Regions from separate parts of the Numidum massiliense genome, predicted to be linked through region 2. Evidence: riboswitches for the same ligand, from Rfam matches in the RefSeq annotation. Region 2 holds a riboswitch; each other region holds the start of a gene.
What was found. Region 2 has a riboswitch for S-adenosylmethionine ahead of BN1247_RS16425 (methionine ABC transporter ATP-binding protein). Riboswitches for the same ligand answer to the same signal wherever they lie in the genome.

Region 1 (2,199 bases), 1.6 Mb from region 2:
AGAATAAAAACGAGTTAAACGGCGACACGGCTGCGCCTAAATCGCGCATTAACTGCACACGCGCCTTAATAATGTAGGCGAGCGAGCCAGCGGCTTCGGTGTATACGAGTCCGTGGTAACTCGGATCCGGTTCTGTCAGTTCGGGGAATTTGCCATTCGTCCAATCAAACTTACCGGAATCGACGATCACCCCGCCGATCGACGTGCCGTGCCCGCCGATGTACTTCGTCGCCGAGTGGACGACGATATCGGCGCCAAACTCGATCGGCCGCAGTAAGTACGGCGAAGGAAACGTGTTGTCGACGATGAAAGGAATGCCGCTCTCGTGAGCGATCGCCGCTACCGCTTCGACGTCTAGTACGTCAATCTTCGGGTTGCCGATCGCCTCCGCGTAGACGAGCCGCGTGTTGGCGGTAATGGCGCGCCGGAAGTTTTCCGGGTCCGACGGGTCGACTAAGCGCACCTTAATCCCTAACCGCGGCAACGTATGCACGAACAAGTTGTACGTGCCGCCGTACAAGCTGCTCGCGGACACGACTTCATCGCCTTGTTTGGCGATGTTTAAAATGGCGTACGTAATCGCCGCTTGCCCCGACGCCGTCGCCAGCGCGGCTGCGCCTCCTTCAAGGGCGGCAATACGCTGCTCAAACTTGTCGTGGGTCGGATTCATAATGCGCGTATAAATGTTGCCCGGTTCTTTCAAGGCGAACAAATTAGCCGCGTGCTCCGTATCGTTGAATACGTAGGAAGACGTTTGGTAAATCGGTACGGCGAGAGCGTTAGTCGCCGGATCAGGTTGTTGCCCGGCGTGCACCGCCAGTGTGTCAAATTTGTACTGTTTTTGCTCACTCATCGTCAGGTTCCTCCCCCATTATAGAAAACATGTTAGAAAAATAAAAAACTCCTCCGTATTAACTGTTCGCTCAAAAAGGGACAGCGTATCCCAGGTTTTTGAACGACATTTAAGGAAGAGTTACGAAACGTACATTTAACCTTCCCCATCTCCCAGGATCACTTCCTGCAGGAATTGGCACCTCACTGCAAAAATCGCAGCAGGTTGCCGGGTTTCATAGGGCCAGTCCCTCCACCACTCTCGATAAGGATTGCGTACAATATGTTATTCTCGCGTTTCATCGATTGTTAACATTATAAGGATACCTTTCCGATTCGTCAACTGTATTTTGTTTTTTGATTAGTACCCACTACCAGCGGTCGTAGCCGTTGAATCTCACTAATTGACTGTCAGTTGATCACGGATATTTTCTAACGTTTTTGCCCCGATTCCGCTCACGCGCGTCAAGTCGTCCACCGATTTGAACGGCCCGTTCGTCTCTCGGTCTTTCACGATGGCTGCAGCCTTCGCGGGGCCGATGCCGGTAATCGTCTGTAGCTCTGCTTCGGTCGCGCGATTAATGTTCACTTTACTTGTTGCCGTCGCACCTTGTCCCGGTGCTTTGCCCTTGCCATCGTTCCCGCCTTGCCCTACCGCCCCGTCTAAGTAACCACCCGCCGGCGTCGATTCTTCCTCCCCTTTCCTCGGGACGTAGACAGCCATCCCGTCTACCAAAAAATCAGCTAAATTGAGTCGTTCCATGTCGGCTTCCTCCGTCGCCCCGCCCGCCGCCTTTAGCGCATCGTGAATGCGCTGTTCCGACGACAACCGATAGATGCCCGGTTTTTTTACCGCACCTTTCACGTCGATGACGACCTCCGACTGCCCCGACTCGGCTTCGCCTTTTGCCTCCCCCACCGCTCCATGCGCCGCCTCGCGACCGTTACTGTCGGGTCCTGTAACTAACCCTTGCTGTTGCAGTTGCTCTGCAGTAGCCGACAGTGGAGATCCTTTATCTTCTCCTGTCCCTGCGCCTGCAAATAAGGTGTAGTAACCGACGGTACTAACGAGTAGTCCGGCACTCACCGCCAGTGCGATCAGCAGCTTTTTCTCACGACTTGTCCACATGTCGAACATCGCCAACCCTCTCCCCTCTGTCCCTCCCCTTTCTCCTACCTTCTTCTCTCTTTCGCACGCTTGAATGTCGTACAATTGTCGCTACCTCTATTGTGTCAGAAAAGAGCGACGACAGCAAGCGCGTTTCTATACTGTGGTGGGTGGTAGGAAGTATAGACGCGTCATAAGCTAACACTAGCAACTCATTCACTTGGGGGGATTCGTTTGACAACGGTAGGATTTATCGGGGT
Region 2 (2,199 bases):
AGCGCCAGCCGTCACTTCCTCTAGCAACACGTCCAGCGATTCATCCGCCCCTTGTGCCCCGACACTTTCTTGCACAAATTGCCGCGTAATCGCCGTCTGTGGCCGGCGAAACAGTGCGGCGACGGGTCCGCTCTCCACGATTTTGCCGTGATCCATCACCGCGACGCGATGACATATTTTACGGATGACGTCCATTTCATGCGTAATGAGTACGATCGTTAAGCCGAATTGGCGATTAATTTTTTGTAGTAACTGTAAAATGTCTTCGGTCGTTTTCGGGTCTAAGGCAGACGTCGCTTCGTCGCACAAGAGCACTTTTGGATCGCCCGCCAGCGCCCGTGCGATCCCGACGCGTTGCTTTTGGCCACCGGACAGCTGTGCCGGATATGCGTCTCTTCGGTCACTTAATCCAACTACTTCCAACAAATGCTGCACTTTGTCCGCAGCTGTCTGCTTGTCTAATCCCGCAATTTCGAGTGGAAAGCGCACATTTTCTGCAACAGTACGCGACCAAAGCAAATTAAATTGTTGGAAAATCATGCCGATCTCTTGCCGCGCTAGGCGCAAGTCTCGCGCCGACAACTCCGTTAACACACGATCCCCGACGATAACCTTCCCTTCCGTCGGCGGCTCGAGCAAATTAATCGTGCGGATGAGGGTGCTTTTGCCAGCGCCACTGTAACCGATCACGCCGAATATTTCCCCCGGCTCAACGGTCAAATTGACCCCGTCGACCGCGCGAATTTCACTGTGCCGCGTTGGAAAATGTTTGCGGATCCCACTTAGTCGAATCAACCGCCATCCCCCCTATAAAACATAAAAAGTCCTCTCCGCAGACGGGAAAGGACTTGCCTCAACAAGATCCGTTCTCTCTCATCTGCCAGGCACAGCGCCTGAAGGAATTGGCACCTTTTTTCACACGCCGCGCGTGAAAATGGTTGCCGGGTTTCATCGGGCCTTTCCCTCCACCTCTCTGGATAAGAGAATCCAAAGGTTATGCAATTATTCGTGATTGTAACATGCCGACCAAAATAGCACAACTGTATTTTTGCGGCAATTTTTGTTTCCGTTGAAGTCACGCTGTTTTCACGATAAGATGGGTACTAACCGATTAGGTCGGACATATCGCACAGGGGAGGTGCTACCGATCGAACGTGCACCCGATTTTTGCTTGCCGACTCTGCAAGACGCACAAATAGAAGTATGCTTATCCGCTTTTCGCGGCAAAAGTTTGCTCCTCGCGTTCTGGGTCAGTTGGTGCCCGGACTGCCATGCGCAATTGCCAAAAATGGAAGTGTTTCACCGCTCCCTCGCGAATGACGGCAGCTCCTTCATTCGCGAAGCAGCTGCCATCGTTACCGTTAACGTCACTGGTCGCGAACGACACGTGGACGACGCGATCCCATTTCTTAAGGACAATGCGTTCACGTTACCTGTGCTGAGTGATCGCGGCAGGGAAACGTACGACGCTTTCGGACTCACTTCGGTGCCATCGTGGGTTGTGATTGACGCCCGAGGGATGATCGTCGGCCGTTACGGCGCAGACGTGCCGTTTATCCACGTACTGGAAACGTTCAGTACCACTATAAGCGGCTAAGCGAATCACACGTTCTCCCCTTGTCGGTAACGGGCGAGCCCAGCAGTAAACACTTTCAACCGTTTGACTAGCGTATCTTGCCATTCGCGGTCACCGATATATTTTGCGAAACCGTATAAATCAAGGGCATTGTCGATTTGTTCTGTTAATAATTGCTCTGGATTACCGCGCTCGACCGAAATACAGTTACTCAGTATGTCATCACTTGGCTCGGTGACGTGCTCTCTAAAATCAACGTGCTTCGCGCCATCCCCTAGCGCATGATCGACGAGTAAATCGAACGGTTCTTTAACGGAGTGATGGACGTCTACTTTGTGACAGACAGGGCAAAACAAAAAGGGAACGCCGTCGACAAGGACCTGTTTGCTTTTGATCGCGCCTACAGCACCAATCATACTCGCTCCACAGCAAAAACTCATAGGCTATCCCTCCGTTAAGATAGATAAAGAGCTTTCACCTATTGTACCACACTTGTCAACCGTGTTTGCGGTGCATGGAACAGGTGAAAGCTCTCACAGCAACATTGCCATTAATAGCTATCCGGATATATCCTTAGAACGCGAGTCGAATGTCGACAGTTTTTTATTCGTCTTCCTTAAACG
Region 3 (2,199 bases), 660 kb from region 2:
GGCGAAAAGTCGTTGCAAACAACCGATATGTGCCGCCGTACAAATCGAGCGGAGTGATGATCTCGTCGCCGGAAGAAAACAAGCTTTGCAAGGCGTGAATGGCCGCCATCCCGGAACTAAACGCCAACGCGCGACAGCCACCTTCTAATTCGGCGAGTACTTGTTCAACCTGCTGCCGCGTCGGATTTGCCGTGCGGGCATAATCGAATCCGGTACTTTCCCCAATTGCCGGATGCCGGTAAGCCGTTGAGAGGTAGAGTGGATAACTGACCGCTCCAGTGCGTTCCTCCCTGTCGACCCCCGCTTGGCAGAGCGTCGTCTCAATGTGCATGGATACATCCCCCTTCCTTGTCTTTTACATCGGTGACATCACATGTCTGTGTCCACACCCGTCCTCATCGGTGACAGCATATGTTAGTGTGAAGCCCAAGTTTGTACAAAGCCGGATGAAACATGTTAGTAAGCCATTGATCACATGATGGGAACCTCCCAAAACAAAATCCCACCATAAATCCCGAGATACATCCGCGAAACAAAGAAAGAGGCCGCCGGATCCCTCACAACATCACGTGGGATCAACGGCGGCCTCTAGTTTGTCTAGTCAGCCGAATCATTCTTTCACTTGTGTTATTCACTTTAACCGCACTTTCTCGTTTGTCTCGATTTGAATGACTTGACCATTTTGTACTACTAGCGTCACCGAACCGAATTGCAACCGTTGCAAAATACCTGTTAAACGCTGCAATACTTCCGGATTATCCGCTGCGACTATTTTCCCGGAACTACCCTTTTTTGTCGTACATACCAACTTACATCACCTAAACCTTTCTTGCCAAAGCTCTTCCATAACGCGCTTGTCTTTTGTGCCGGACAGCTTTTGTTCGGTTACTTTCGAACGACTACTTGTGCTGCTTGCGACTACTTGCGCTGCTTGCGGCCGACTACTTTCGATTAACTGCTTGCGATCGACTGCTTTTTGGACGCTACAAACCGTATTGCGTTTCACGTGTACACGTGTACTGGTCATGGATAACAAATAACCGCTGCAACCCGCTCCTTTCCAAAAATTAAAAGCTCCCCTTCCCATATTGGAAAGAGGAGCGCATTTGCGTCGTTAGACACACTCTTATCTTCCAAAACGGGTCAACCATTTTGCGGGAATTAGCACCTTTCAGTTCGTAAACTGAGGTTGCCGGGTTTCATCGGGCCAGTCCCTCCACCACTCTCGATAAGTACGTATGCAATTTTTTTAATGACTGTATTGGCAATGCTGCTTGAAAAATGTTTCATTTATCATAACCATAAGGTATTATCGATGTCAAGGGTTTTTTTGTGGCGATCAGTACGAACCGATGATATACGCGGTTCAATGCTGATCATATGATAAAATTCTCCGCCTTTATGTCATCGACAAATTCAATAAATGGTGGGTCAAAATACATCGAATGCCCATATTCCCCGGGCACCCCTATTCCATACACTCCTGAAGACTTCTTTCATTCGCTTCCTCAAATGACAATTGTATATACTCCTTAGCCTCTTGACGATATTCATCTACATCGATCCATGTCGTTTGGTCAATACTTATCTTGGCGCAGCATCTTTCAGCAATGTGAATGACCGCCTTGTGAACCGCCCTGATGTCGACTAAACACGCGTCTTCATCAACCTCGACAAATACTAAATGCAAATCACTATTTAAAGATACAACTTCAAAATAGATGTTTTCTTTAGACTGTAAGTTTCCACTCCATCTTTTATCGTCAAGCCACTTATCCCATGATAATGTGAGACCAGTACTTTCCCTTAAACTTTCTTGCCACCCAACCCTCGATACGTTCACACCGTCTTTCCACATTTTCGCGACTAATTCATCTGCAGTGGGAAGACATGTTTTACCGTTTGTTTTCAGAAAAAATCTCATTATTCCTCCTAATTATTCAGCCAGCGTACAGCTTTTTCTAAATTACTTAGTAGTTCCTTTTTCTTCCCTTTACTTAATTTTAGACTATTCGGTATCTGTGGTTCTAACGGTAGCTTTGGATCAATTCTATAATCAATTATTGACCTTTTATCACCACCCGCTTGAATTTGTATTTTACTCCGTCTGGCTCAGCATCGACTCGTATCTTAATTTTTTTGCCCCGATAAATCACTTCAATTGGCTTACCAAATGTTTTACTTGTTATTTTAACATTT
Region 4 (2,199 bases), 3.1 Mb from region 2:
ATATCTCCTTCGACGTGCAGCGCGTTGTAAACGTCGTTAACTGCTGCGAGCGGGTGTCCGTCGGCGACTAACGTCAGCTGCACACCTAAGGTCGGCGCCTCTCCCCGCCGTAGTTCCGCGTTCGCTAACAGCTTTACTGTATACCCCAGTTTTTGCGCCAAGCGAATTTCTTCTAAAGTGATCGCCGTAATGCCTTCGCGCGTAATGTCCCGAAGCGGCGCGTCGATCCCGAAGGCGAGGCGGGCGAGAATCGCCAGTTTGTACATCGCGTCATACCCTTCGACGTCGGACGTCGGATCCGCTTCCGCGTAACCGCACGCTTGCGCTTCGGCGAGTACGTCCGCAAACGATCGGCCGTCACGCGCCATTTGCGTTAAAATGTAATTCGTCGTCCCATTCAATATGCCGGAGAGACGCGTGACGCGATTAACTTTTAAAAAGTGCTGCAACACGCCGATCAGGGGGATCCCGCCTCCGACACTCCCCTCGTACAGCAGCTCTACCCCGTGCTCCCGCGCCTCTTTCTCCAAGGCGAGGCCGTGTTTCGCCAGTAGTTCCTTGTTCGCGGTCACGACGTGGCACCCTTTGCGCATCGCCGCCGTTATATACGTGATTGCTGGTTCAACCCCGCCCATCACTTCGACGACGACATCTGTCTCGTCTAGCAAGTCTTCGCGAAACTGGGTCGTTAGCAGCGGTTCTATTCCCGGCAATGGCCGCTTTTTGTCTGCATTTAGGACGAGAACTGACTGGACAGAGACATCCAGTCCTAGCCTTTCTTTTAAAAGTTCACCGTTTTGCTTAATCGTTTTATACACACCGCTACCGACAGTACCACAACCGAGTAACATGACGCGAAGTTGTTTCATTCCATTCTCCCTTTCTCGTGTACGTTCTCTGTTCACAATCCTCGTGATATGCGCGATTCCTTCCGTACGCACAACCATCTCAAACACTTTTTTAAAAAGAAAAAACCCCTTCACAATGAAAAGGGGTTACACGTGTTTCCTAATGGTGCACCCACTTCTCATCTTTCAAAGCACTAAAAAAGCGCTCTGCAGGAATTAGCACCTTTCTCACGGTGTCCACAGGACACAGGTGAGACGGTTGCCGGGTTTCATCGGGCCAGTCCCTCCACCACTCTAGATAACAAGCTGGTGTTTCACACAAAGTATCCAATTGTCAATTGTTTTCTATTATGCCATACGAAATAAAAATGTCAACAGCGATCGCGATCAGGCGCTCGTAACGTCAGGACTTTTCGTCTGACGAGCCGATACCAAACACTTATTTTACACGTCGCTTACAGACGGAATTCCAGGGATACTTTTCGCGGCCGTCACCGCTTGTAAAATCGCTTCGGCAACGACGTTCGCGGCGAGGGCGCCGACTAAGTCGACCGTCGCTTGTACTTGCCCCCCAGCGAGCGCGAACAGTGTATCCCCGTCCATCATCGTGTGCGCGGGTACGACCGTGCGCGCTAAACCGTCCTGCGCCATTTGTGCAACTTTCGTCGTGCGCGCTTTGGACATTTTCGCATTCGTGGCGATGACGCCGATCGTCGTATTGGCTCCGGGAAAAGTTAGTTTCTGGTCACTGTTGTCTTGTAGCCACGCCACCGTATCGACGAGCGTGCCGTCCCCCTTGCGTGGCCCAGCGACAATGTCGCCACTGGCAGGGTCGACGATGTGACCGTAGGCGTTGACGGCGACGAGCGCGCCGACGACGAGTCCGTCGGACAAGCGGACCGACGCGGTCCCGATGCCTCCTTTCATCGCGTGCGCCATCCCGAGCGCCTTTCCGACCGTCGCGCCGCAACCCGCACCGACATTGCCGACAGCTACTTCGGTTGAAGCAACTTCACAGGCGCGGTAACCCATCGTATCGTCTGGCCTCACCGCGGCATCTCCCACCGACAAGTCATATAAAACGGCTGCAGGGACGATTGGCACCCGCGCGTCGCCCGTATCGAGTCCGATCCCACGCTCTTCCAGGTAAGCCATCACCCCAGTGGCCGCCTGTAAGCCGAATGCACTCCCACCGCTCAACAGCACCGCATGGACGCGTTCGACTAAATTAATCGGTGCGAGTAAGTCCGTCTCCCGCGTCCCCGGTGCTGCGCCTCTCACGTCGACACCGCAGACCATCGGCTTGTCAGCCAAAATGACCGTGCACCCTGTTAGCGCCCCTTCTTGTTGC

Region 1: it holds a riboswitch for S-adenosylmethionine, as region 2 does, so the genes downstream of both, BN1247_RS09365 (homocysteine synthase) here and BN1247_RS16425 (methionine ABC transporter ATP-binding protein) in region 2, are expected to answer to the same signal.
Region 3: it holds a riboswitch for S-adenosylmethionine, as region 2 does, so the genes downstream of both, BN1247_RS13265 (hypothetical protein) here and BN1247_RS16425 (methionine ABC transporter ATP-binding protein) in region 2, are expected to answer to the same signal.
Region 4: it holds a riboswitch for S-adenosylmethionine, as region 2 does, so the genes downstream of both, BN1247_RS02225 (homoserine dehydrogenase) here and BN1247_RS16425 (methionine ABC transporter ATP-binding protein) in region 2, are expected to answer to the same signal.

What each region holds. Positions count from the first base shown of each region.
Region 1 covers NZ_CTDZ01000009.1:1,933,017-1,935,215, forward strand. The annotation lists gene BN1247_RS09365 (homocysteine synthase) at 1-853, opposite strand, end outside; SAM riboswitch class I at 996-1,103, opposite strand; gene BN1247_RS09370 (helix-hairpin-helix domain-containing protein) at 1,232-2,044, opposite strand; partial or broken gene comER (late competence protein ComER) at 2,156-2,199, shown strand, end outside.
Region 2 covers NZ_CTDZ01000009.1:3,500,781-3,502,979, reverse strand. The annotation lists gene BN1247_RS16425 (methionine ABC transporter ATP-binding protein) at 1-795, opposite strand, end outside; SAM riboswitch class I at 871-984, opposite strand; gene BN1247_RS16420 (peroxiredoxin family protein) at 1,097-1,597, shown strand; gene BN1247_RS16415 (hypothetical protein) at 1,603-2,016, opposite strand; gene gcvH (glycine cleavage system protein GcvH) at 2,180-2,199, opposite strand, start outside.
Region 3 covers NZ_CTDZ01000009.1:2,844,847-2,847,045, forward strand. The annotation lists gene BN1247_RS18250 (aminotransferase class I/II-fold pyridoxal phosphate-dependent enzyme) at 1-331, opposite strand, end outside; gene BN1247_RS17275 (DUF2292 domain-containing protein) at 632-745, opposite strand; gene BN1247_RS13265 (hypothetical protein) at 815-1,027, opposite strand; SAM riboswitch class I at 1,124-1,235, opposite strand; gene BN1247_RS13270 (hypothetical protein) at 1,469-1,924, opposite strand; gene BN1247_RS13275 (hypothetical protein) at 2,061-2,199, opposite strand, start outside.
Region 4 covers NZ_CTDZ01000009.1:353,052-355,250, reverse strand. The annotation lists gene BN1247_RS02225 (homoserine dehydrogenase) at 1-869, opposite strand, end outside; SAM riboswitch class I at 1,025-1,153, opposite strand; gene BN1247_RS02220 (P1 family peptidase) at 1,293-2,199, opposite strand, start outside.